Regions from separate parts of the Dactylosporangium sp. NPDC048998 genome, predicted to be linked through region 1. Evidence: riboswitches for the same ligand, from Rfam matches in the RefSeq annotation. Region 1 holds a riboswitch; the other holds the start of a gene.
What was found. A riboswitch is a leader RNA that binds a small molecule or an ion and turns the genes downstream of it on or off. The one in region 1 is predicted to bind S-adenosylmethionine.

Region 1 (5,519 bases):
ACGTGATGTGATAGCGCGCCCCGTCCCACACCGCCCGCGGCGACTGCGGATCCCGCCCGACGAACACCTGGCGATAGGCGTCCAGCGCGGTCAGCAGCTGCCGCTCCTCGGCCAGCGTCTGCATCCGCCGCTTCGGCTCCTTGTCCAGGCCGCGGTGCAGGCCGTCGCGCAGCAGCGCCAGCCGCGTCGCGTCGAACTGGAACGCCCGCATCGCCTGCGCGCCGGCGTCGCCGGCCACCCGCTTCGCCCAGCGGCGGGCGGAGAGCCGCCGGCCGAGGGTGGCGAGCGCGGCGACCTCCGGCGGGGAGAACCAGCCGGCCCGCGCGTACTCGCCCAGCACGCGCTCGGTGAGCCGGCCCTCGTTGGCGCGCAGCCAGAGCGCGAAGCCGACCATGCCCAAGAAGATCGGCATCATCACCGCGAAGTAGCCGTACAGCAGCGGCACCCAGGGCTTGGTCGAGCTGGCTGCGACGACCGACATGAGGTTCCACGAGCCGTGCAGCATCATCGCGGTCAGCAGGCCGGCCAGCGGCGCCAGGAACCGCACCGCCTTCGTCGACGACCGCGACGCGACGCCCAGCCCGATGCCGGTCATCGAGGTGAAGAGCGGGTGCGCGAACCCGCTCATCAGGATGCGAACGATGAAGATGCCGACCAGCGCGGCCGCGCCCGAGGCCGGACCTGACTTCTCGGCGTAATCGCCGTAGCCCTTGAAGCCGAGGTACAGGATGTTCTCCACCATCGCGAAGCCGGTCGCCGACAGCCCGCAGTAGACGATGCCGTCGATGATGCCGGAGTAGGCGCGCGGGCGGCGCCAGAAGAGCAGCACCGGGCCGAGGGCCTTCATGCTCTCCTCGATCAGCGGCGCGAGCAGCACGGCGACCAGGGCGCCGGACAGGCCGGCCTTCTCGGCGAAGTAGCTGCCGGCGGTGTTGACCACCAGCGCCACGCCGGTGGCCACGCAGGCGCCCCAGCCGAAGACGAAGACGAGGTACTTCACGGGCTCCGGCTCGTAGCGGTCCAGCCAGAGGAAGCAGGACACGAGGACCGGGACCGGGATAATGGCGGACCCGACGCCGACGAGCAGCGCCGTCCAGCCGCCGCTGACGCCGAAGAAGGCGAGCACGGCCGCGCCGCAGAGGGCGATGAAGCCCATGACACCGATGAGCGTCCACAGCCGGCGCCGGTCGGTGCGCTTGGCGGGCGGCGCGGCGGCCAGGGCGAGGGCGGCGGTCGGGTACTCCTGCTGGCCGGTGCTGGGCTCGGCTGCCTCGATCACGTTCGGCACCGCGACGCCGGGCAGCGCCGACGGCCACGGCGAGGGCCCAGGCGGTCCAGCCGGCCCAGGCGGTCCGGCATGGATCATCGGCCCGCCGGGCGATATCGCGCCGGTCGGCCCGGACCCCGGGAACGGCGGCCCCGAGGCCGACCTGGCCGGCGCCTGCGGCACGATCGGCTGGCCCAAGGACGGCGAGGACGGCGAGGATGGCGAGGACGGCGAGCTCCACGGGCTCGGCGCCGGCCCGATGGCCGCGGACTGCCACGGCGCGGGGCCCGACGTCGGCGCGGGGGGCGGCGCCGCCTGCCCCCACTGCCCGGCACTCGGCGCCGAGGAGCCGCCGCCCGCCGCCGGGGGCGCGCTGCCCGGCGCCGCCCAGGGGCCGGCGTCGGAGACCGGGGTCGCACCGGTCTCCGAGGACGGGGGCTCGGAGCAGGGCGAGTTCGGCGTCCCATCCGGCGGGAGTTCGCTCATGACGCAACCTTATCTGCGGTACGGTCTGGTCAGGTCATGAGTGCCAGCGCACAAGCCCCGGCTTGCTGGCCGGCAACCCTCGCGTTCGCGGCGGGGTGCCCCGGGTGATGACCCGGCCCGGCACACGGTGTGCCCGGGCAAGCGCGAGCGAGAGGGTGACCCGTGTCCGAGTTGCTGTCCCCTGCGATCTTGTCGCCGGGCGAGGTCAAGCTGCGCGACGGCCGGTCCGTCGACTTCGCCAACCTCGACATCGCCGCCACCGCGCCGTGCCTGCGGGCCGTCGCGGACGCCGTCGCCGACCTGCTGCCCTACTACGGCAGCGTGCACCGCGGTGCGGGCGCGCTGTCGGAGCGCTGCACCCGGGAGTACGAGCAGGCCCGAGAGACCGTCGCGGACCTCCTCGGCCACGGCTCGGACGACACGGTGATCTTCACGCGCAACACCACGGACGCGTTCAACCTGCTGGCGCGGGCGCTGCCGGAGGATGCGACGGTCGTGACGTTCGGCGGTGAGCACCACGCCAACCTGCTGCCCTGGCGCCGCACCGTGCGCCTGGCCGCGCCCAGGTCGCCCGAGGAGGCGGTCGAGGCGCTGGAGCGATCGCTGCCCGGCATCCAAGGTCCGAACCTGCTCGTGAGCGTGACGGCGGCGAGCAACGTGACCGGCGAGGTCTGGCCGGTCGCGCGGCTCGCGGAGGTCGCGCACCGCTTCGGCGCCCGCATCGCGGTCGACGCGGCGCAGCTGGCCCCGCACGCCCCGGCGCGCCTGGCTGGGCTCGGCGCCGACTACGCGGCGTTCTCGGGCCACAAGCTCTACGCGCCGTTCGGGGCGGGCGTGCTCGCCGGCCGGGCGGACTGGCTCGACGCGGCGGAGCCGTACCTGGCCGGTGGCGGGGCGAGTGCCCACGTGGCCGACGACGGCGCGGTGCACTGGGCGACCGGCCCGGCCCGGCACGAGGCCGGCACCCCGAACCTCGTCGGCGCGGTCGCGCTCGCGACGGCGCTGAGGTCACTGCGGCAGGTCGACCCGCAGCACCGGGAAGACGCCCTGCTGCACCGGCTCCGGGACGGCCTCGCGCGGCTGCCGCACGTCGAGGAGCTGCGGCTCTTCCCGGCCGACGCCGAGCGGGTCGGGATCGTGTCGTTCGCCGTCCTCGGGGCCGACCCGGGCGAGCTCGCCGTCACGCTCGGTCGCGATCACGGCATCGGCGTCAGGACGGGGCTGTTCTGCGCCCACCCGCTCACCCGCCGCCTGCTGGCCGAGGCCGCCGACCGTCTCGGCGCCGAGCGGCCGCCCGCCCAGGCGATCCGGGCCAGCTTCGGCCTCGGTACCACCGAGGCGCACATCGACCGGCTACTGGCCGCCCTGCAGTAGGTCACCCAGCGTCGCGACCCGGTCGAGGACGACGGACGGGGTCAGGTCGGCGGCGGTCAGCTCGCCGGCCTCGACCTCGTCCCAGGCCAGCGGCGCGCTGACGGTCGGGGTTTCGCCGGCCCGTAGTGAGTAGGGCGTGACTGTGGTCTTGAACGCGTTGTTCTGGCTCCAGTCGATGAACACCTTGCCCGGCCGCAGCTGCTTGGCCATCTTCGCCACGATCAGCCGCGGGTGCCGGCCGGCCAGCTCCTCGGCGATCGCCTTCGCGTAGCCGCTGATCTCGTCCGCGCTCTCGTCGCCGGGCAGCGGCACGACCAGCTGCATGCCCTTCTTGCCGGACGTCTTCGGCGCGCACTCCAGCCCGTCGGCGGCCAGCCGCTCGCGCATGAGCAGGGCGACCTCGAAGCACTCGGGCAGGCCGGCCGGCGGCCCCGGGTCGAGGTCGACGACGAGCTGGTCGGGGTCGAGCGCCCGGCCGTCCTCGTCGACCCGCCACTGCGGGGTGTGCAGCTCCAGCGCGGCGAGGTTGGCCAGCCAGACGACGGTCGCCAGCTCCTCGACCACGATGAAGTCGATCTTCTCGCGGTTTCTGGACGAACCGGGCACCGGCAGCCGCACCGTGCGCACCCAGTCCGGGGTGCCGGCCGGGGCGTTCTTCTCGAAGAAGCTGATGCCGCCGACGCCGTCGGGATAGCGGGTGCGGGTGAGCGGGCGCCCGTCGAGATGCGGCAGCAGCGTCGGCGCGATGCGCGTGTAGTAGTCGAGGACCTCGCCCTTGGTGAAGCCGGCCCTCGGGTAGAGGACCTTGTCGAGGTTGGAGATCTCCAGCTGGCGCCCGGCGACCTCGACCCGCAGGCGGTCAGGCATCGCGCACCTCCTCGGGCGACAGGTCGGGCCGGATCCGCAGGAACCGCGGGAAGCGCAGCCGCCCGTCGCGCGTGCGGTGCCCGAACTTGACCTCGACCACGAGCTGCGGGTCGACCCATACGGCGCCGCGGGCGTCCTCCCGCGGTACCGATGCGCCGAAGGGGTTTGTGCTCGTCTCCAACGGGCCGAGCGCGGCCAGCAGCGCCCGCTCCGCCGCGCCGGAGATGCCGCCGCCGACCCGGCCTCGGTAGGCGAGGCCACCCAAGCCACCCTGCGCGGGGACGCCGACCAGCAGCGCGCCCAGCGCGCGCTTGCCCGGCCGCCAGCCGCCGACCACGAACTCGCAGCTCTCCTCGAGCTTCACCTTGATCCAGTCGGTGGTGCGGATCCCGGGGTGGTACAGCGAGTCGGCCCGCTTCGCCACCACGCCCTCGAGCCGGTTCTCCCGGCTGGCGGCCACGGTCGCCGCGCCGTCGTCGAACGACGGGGGCACGACCGCGCGGGCCCCCAGCGCGAGGCCCTCCAGGCGTTCCCGGCGGATGCGGTACGGCAGGGCGGTCAGCTCCTCCCCCTCGGCACGCAGGGCGTCGAAGACCAGGTAGGTGACCGGGACGGTGGCGGCGAGCCGGGCCGCGCGGTTGGGCTCACGCACGTGCATGCGCTCGGCGAGCACCTGGAACGACGGCTGCCCGGCCTCGTCCATCGCCACGACCTCGCCGTCGAGCACCGAGTCGGCCAAGCCGCGCCCGACGCCCGCGAGCTCGGGATAGGCGGCCGTCACTTCGGCCCCGCTGCGGGCGAAAAGCCTGGTGGCGCCCTCGCGGACAATCGCGATCGCGCGGATGCCGTCCCACTTGAACTCGTACGCCCAGCCGGGCCCGGAGGGCAGCGCACCGCTCGAGGCGAGCATCGGTGCCGGCGGGCCTGCCATCCCCACACGATAGTTCGCCTGAGAGTTCCTCGCGCCCGGCTCGAAACGATGCGATTCTGGTGGGACAAGGTCCACAGGCTGCGGAAAGGGATCTCCATGCGCGCGATCTGGAAGGGCGCGGTCTCCTTCGGGCTGGTCTCGATCGCCGTGCGCCTGTATTCGGCGACCGAGGAGAAGGACATCCGCTTCCACCAGGTGCACCGGGACGACGGCGGGCGGATCAAGTACAAGCGGGTCTGCTCCGTCGACGGCGAAGAGGTCGCCTACGACGACATCGCCAAGGGCTACGACCTGGGCGGCGGCGAGATGGTGATCCTCACCGACGACGACTTCGCCGACCTGCCCCTGACCACCAGCCGGGCGATCGAGGTGCTGGAGTTCGTGCCCACCGAGCAGGTGGACCCGATCCTCTACAACAAGGCGTACTACCTCGAACCGGAACAGACGGCCGCAAAGCCCTACGCCCTGCTGCGCGACGCCCTCACCAACACCGAGCGGATCGCGATCGTGAAGGTCGCCCTGCGCCAGCGCGAGCAGCTGGCCACCCTCCGCGTGCGGGACAACGTGCTGGTCCTCAACACCATGCTGTGGCCG
Region 2 (5,519 bases), 130 kb from region 1:
GGCTTCACCCGATGGGTGGGGCCCACCCGGTCCGCCACCGCATCGAGGGTCTTGAGCCCGTCGCCGGTGTTGAAGATGACCGTCTCGGCGCTGGGATCGAGCCGGCCGGACTCGACGAGCTTCTTGAGCACCGCGGTGGTCACGCCGCCGGCCGTCTCGGCGTAGACGCCGGTGGTGCGGGCCAGCAGCTGGATGCCCGCGCGGATCTCGTCGTCGTCCACGTACTCCATCCAGCCGCCGCTACGGCGCACCGACTCCAGCGCGTAGACGCCGGCGGCCGGGTCGCCGATGTTCAGCGACTTGGCGATGCCGGTCGGCTTGACCGGGGTGATCTCGTCGACGCCGTCGTGCAGCGCCTTCGCGATCGGGTTGCAGCCGGCCGACTGGGCGCCGAAGACCTTCCACGGCGTGTTCGGCACCAGGCCGATCTCGACCAGCTCGGCGAACGCCTTGTCGATCTTCGTGAGCAGCTCGCCGCTGGCCATCGGGATGACCACCTGGGCCGGGATGCGCCAGCCGAGCTGCTCGGCGACCTCGTATCCGAGCGTCTTGGAGCCCTCGGCGTAGAACGGCCGGACGTTGACGTTGACGAACGCGGTGTCCTCGAACTCGTCGGTCTCGGTCAGCTCCGAGCAGAGCCGGTTCACCTCGTCGTAGGAGCCCTCGATGGCGACGACCTCGCCGCCGTACACCGCGGTCATGACGACCTTGCCCGGCTCCAGGTCGGCCGGGATGAACACGGTCGACGGGACGCCGGCCCGGGCCGCGTGCGCGGCGACGGAGTTGGCGAGGTTGCCGGTGGAGGCGCAGGAGTACCGCGTGAAGCCCAGCGCCCGCGCGGCGGTGAGCGCGACGGAGACGACCCGGTCCTTGAACGAGTGCGTGGGGTTGGCCGAGTCGTCCTTGACCCACAGCTGGGCGGTGAAGCCGAGCTCCTTGCCCAGCCCGTCGGCCTTGACCAGCGGGGTGAGCCCCGGGTCGAGCGTCACGCGGGTCTCCGGGTCGACGCCGACCGGCAGCAGCGGCGCGTAGCGCCAGATGTTCTTCGGCCCCGCCTCGATCTGCTCGCGGGTCACCGCCGCCAGCGCCGCGGGGTCGTAGCCCACCTCAAGGGGGCCGAAACACTCGTAACAGGCGTGCTGCGCGGCGAGCGGGAACGTGGCCCCACAGCCCCGGCAGACGAGGTTGCGGGCCGGGGAGTCGGTGAAGACGCTGAGCGTCGAGGTCATGACGGAGGCCTTCCTCTCATCTTTCCCAAGCACACGGGCGTGCACCGGGACGGATTTGGCACCTACCGCGGCCGACCTCAACATCGAGTCGCCGCAGGGGTTGCCGGGGCTTCATCGGGCCGTATCCCTCTGCCCCTCTGGATGAGGTATGCAATTGTGTTCGTGCGCTTCAGACGAGTGTAAGGGGCACCACCGGCGCCCGGGTATGAGTCAAGTCACGACATGGCGCCGACTAGCGTTTCACTCATGCACCCGATCGCGGCCGACTGGTTCTCGCGGCGCACGTCGAGCTGGCGGGACTGGCCCGCCGACGAGCTGCTCGACGCGAAAGGCGATACGAGGGTGAGCGTCGTGCTGCCCGCCCTGGACGAGGAGCCCACGGTCGGCGAGATCGTGACCGGCGTACGGACCCTCGGCCCGCTCGTCGACGAGCTGGTCGTGGTCGACTCCGGCTCGGTCGACCGCACCGCCGAGGTCGCCGCGGCCGCCGGCGCCACGGTCCACCACCGCGACGACATCCTGCCGGCGACGGGCTCCCGCCCGGGCAAGGGCGAGGTGCTGTGGAAGGCGCTGGCGGTCACCAAGGGTGACATCCTGGTGTACGTCGACGCCGACCTCACCGACTTCCGCCCACACTTCGTGACGGGCCTGCTGGGCCCGCTGCTCGGCGACCCGGGCACGCTGATGGTGAAGGCCTTCTACGACCGCCCCCTGCTCGACGTCTCCGCGGCCGGCGGCGGCCGGGTCACCGAGCTCGCCGCCCGCCCGCTGCTCAACGCACACTTCCCGGAGCTGGCCGGCGTGGTACAGCCGCTGGCCGGCGAGTACGCGGCCCGCCGCACGCTGCTGGAGTCGCTGCCGTTCGCCGCCGGCTACGGCGTCGAGACCGGCCTCCTCGTCGACACCTACCGCCGCCACGGTCTGGACGCGGTGGCCCAGGTCGACCTGGGCCAGCGCACCCACGGCCACCAGGACACGGCCGCCCTGGGCCGCATGGCCGCGACGATCGTGCACACGATCAACGCCCGCGTGTCCCCCGGCCACCCGCTCTGGCCGACCCTGACGCAGTTCGAGCGCCATGATTCCGCGGTCGTACCGCGGGTGACGCCGGTCGCCCACCCGGACCGCCCCCCGATGCGCAGCGTCCCCGGCTACTCCCCCGCCTGACCAGGGCCGCGGCCGGACGGTCGCGGTCGCGGGCCGTCCGGCTATCGGTCAGCTCACCACGTCCTTGCGCAGGAAACGCCACCAGGCCAGGGAGAAGAACACGGTGGCGTAGGCCAGCGCGGCTATGCAGCCCTTGACCAGGTCGTCGGTCTGCATGGGGCTGGAGAGCAGGCCCAGCCAGGCGTCGGCGTAGTGGGTGGGGAGCACGGTGCGCAGGTTTCCCAGCGCGGTGATCTGGTCGAGGATGTTCGACAGGATCTGCAGCAGCACCGCGCCGCCGACGGCGCCGAGCGGGGCGTCGGTCGACACCGACAGCAGGAACGCGAGTGAGGCTACGACCAGGAGGGTCACGCAGAGGTACGCGACGATCTCCAGCAGCCGCAGGACGCCCGTGCCCGCCGGAATATCGCCGCCGATCGGGGCGCTCAGCGGTGCCCAGCCGTAGCGCAGCGTCCCGGCCAGCAGCGCCGTGGCCACCAGGGTCAGGATCGCGAGCAGGCTGTACAGCAGCGACACGGCCAGCTTGATGCCGAGCAGGCGGGCCCGCGGCACCGGCATCGCCAGGAGGTACCGCAGGCTCCCCCAGCTCGCCTCGCTGGCCACCGTGTCGCCGCAGAACAGCGCGACCACCACGACCAGCAGGAAGCCCGCCGAGACCAGCAGCGTGAAGAGGGTGAAGTTGGGGCCGCCGGACGTGGCGAGGTCGGACAGGCGGGAAAACTGGCCGCTCTGGCCGCCCTGGTCGTCGTGGTTGCCGTTGTCCAGCTGGAACGCGGTCAGGATGATCAGCGGCAGCAGCACCATGAAGCCCAGCGCCAGCTGGGTGCGCCGGCGGGAGGCCTGCCGGCGGATCTCGGTCCACAGCGAGAGGGTGGCGCCCGGCCGGTAGCCGACCGCGCCCCCGATCACATCCGTACTCACGATCGCTCCCCACTCGCCTTGGTGTCCCCGCCCACGAGGGAGAGGAACGCGTCCTCCAGCCGCCTGCGCGGCGCGACCCGGTCGATGCCGACGCCGGCGCGCACCAGGGCCGCCACCACCTCGGCGCGCGGCGTGCTGTCGATGTCGACGACCAGGCCGCGCCCGCCGGACCAGGCCACCGCGCGCACGCCGGTCAGTTCCTGCAGCACCTTCTCGGCGGCGTCCACGTCGGACACGTCGAGCTGCACGCTCGGCGAGTCGCCGACGATCTCCTCGACCGGCCCGGCCGCGACGACCTCGCCCTTGTGCATGACGACCACGTCGGTGCAGGTCTGCTCCACCTCCGCGAGCAGGTGGCTGGAGACCAGCACGGCGCGGCCGCCGGTGGCGTACCGCCGCAGCACCTTGCGCATCTCCGCGATCTGCGGCGGGTCGAGCCCGTCCGTCGGCTCGTCGAGCACCAGCAGCTCCGGCAGGCCCAGCATGGCCTGCGCGATGGCGAGCCGCTGCTTCATGCCGTGGCTGTACGTGCCCACCCGCCGCTGTACCGCGGTGCCGAGGCCGGCGATGTCGTACGCCTCCTCGAAGTGCGCGTCGGCGGCGGGCCGGCCGGTGGCCCGCCAGAACAGCTCGAGGTTTTGCGCGCCGGTGAGGTGCGGCAGGAAGCCCGGCCCCTCCACCAGCGCCCCGACCCGCGACAGCACCGGCGAGCCGGGCAGCAGCCGGTGCCCGAAGACGAAGATCTCGCCGGACGTCGGGCGGGTGAGGCCCATGAGCACGCGCAGCGACGTGGTCTTGCCGGCGCCGTTCGGGCCGAGCAGGCCGACGACCTGCCCGCGCCGCACGGTGAAGTCCACCTTGGACACCGCGACGAAGTTCTTGTACTCCTTGCGCAGCCCCCGCACCACCAGCGGCGTGTCCACGTGCTCGGCGGCCACGCTGCGGTCGATGCGCCGGCCCCGGCGGCGGGCGATCAGCAGCGCGGCGGCGAGCCCGAGCGCGATGGCGGCGACGAGGCCGGCCAGCACGTACCGCCAGATCACGTCGGGGCTGGCGATCGGCGTCCCGGCGATGGCGGGCAGGGTGATCGCGCCGTCGACCGCGACCGAGTACAAGACCGGGTCCCGCGCCGACCAGTAGCCGGAGTCGGCCGTCGCGACCGTGACCCGCACCCGGCTGCCCGCCTCGAAGCGGTGCACGACCGCGGGCAGGGTGACGGTCACCGGCACCGCGTCGGCGATGTCCTTCGGCAGGCCGGTCAGGTGGACCGGGGCGATCAGCCCGTCCGGGATCGACGGCGCGCCCTTGGCGGGCACGTCGTAGAGCTTCACGAACAGCGTCGCCTCGCCGGTCGGCGACGCCGCCCGGATGCGCACCCTCGGCGCGCCGGCGGCATCGAGCGCGGCGCCGAGCGGCGCGGAGACGAAGTCGGCGTGCTGGCCCGGGATCTCCTGGGAGATGCCGCTGGCGCCGAGCAGGCTCGACAGGCCCGCGATCGGCAGCGACGAGATCGGCGCCGGGTTACCGTTCGGCGGGCTGGCGATCTGCTGGGCCGGGCCCCGCAGGTCGACGGAGCTGCCGGCGCCGTTGAGGCCGGGGTAGGCATCGACCGAGGAGGCGGCGGTGACCAGTCCGCGGCCCTGCGCGTTGAGGCCGGACACGCGCGAGTAGGTGAAGCTGGTGCCGGGCGCCTTGCCGTTGCCCTTGAGGTAGTGGTCGAGCCACTGGCCGGTGAGGTACCGCAGCCGGTCCACCTCGGACTGGGGCCCGGTCCCGCCGTCGTGCCCGCCGGTGAACCACGCCACCCGCACGGGCGTGCCGTTGGCGGCGATGCCGCGCGCGTTGGCGTCGCCCTCGCTCAGCGGGAACAGCGTGTCCACCTGGCCCTGGACGAGCAGCGTCGGCGCCTTGATCTTGTCGAGCACCTGCGACGGCGACGACTTGCGCAGCAGCGCCTCGTCGGCGGGGGTGGCCCGGCCGGTGGTGGCGATGTCGAGGTACGCCTGGCAGATGTCCTTGGCGAAGCGACCGCACTGCGGGTCGTCGGGGTTTTCCGAGGCCCCGAAGAACTGCCCGGCCCACTGCTTCTTGAAGACTCCGCCCGGCAGGAAGACGTTCACCAGGTCGTTCCACGTGATCATCGGTACGATCGCGTCGACCCGGGTGTCCTGCGCGGCGAGCAGCAGCGACAGCGCCCCGCCG

Region 2: it holds a riboswitch for S-adenosylmethionine, as region 1 does, so the genes downstream of both, thrC (threonine synthase) here and ACGFI8_RS06270 (aminotransferase class V-fold PLP-dependent enzyme) in region 1, are expected to answer to the same signal.

What each region holds. Positions count from the first base shown of each region.
Region 1 is NZ_JBICTV010000002.1:474,156-479,674, forward strand. It holds gene ACGFI8_RS06260 (PrsW family intramembrane metalloprotease) at 1-1,279, opposite strand, end outside; gene ACGFI8_RS06265 (hypothetical protein) at 1,254-1,793, shown strand; SAM riboswitch class IV at 1,786-1,903, shown strand; gene ACGFI8_RS06270 (aminotransferase class V-fold PLP-dependent enzyme) at 1,940-3,127, shown strand; gene ligD (non-homologous end-joining DNA ligase) at 3,107-3,994, opposite strand; gene ligD (non-homologous end-joining DNA ligase) at 3,987-4,925, opposite strand; gene ACGFI8_RS06285 (Ku protein) at 5,022-5,519, shown strand, end outside.
Region 2 is NZ_JBICTV010000002.1:603,612-609,130, forward strand. It holds gene thrC (threonine synthase) at 1-1,229, opposite strand, end outside; SAM riboswitch class I at 1,243-1,377, opposite strand; gene ACGFI8_RS06810 (glucosyl-3-phosphoglycerate synthase) at 1,476-2,396, shown strand; gene ACGFI8_RS06815 (ABC transporter permease) at 2,445-3,317, opposite strand; gene ACGFI8_RS06820 (alpha/beta fold hydrolase) at 3,314-5,519, opposite strand, start outside.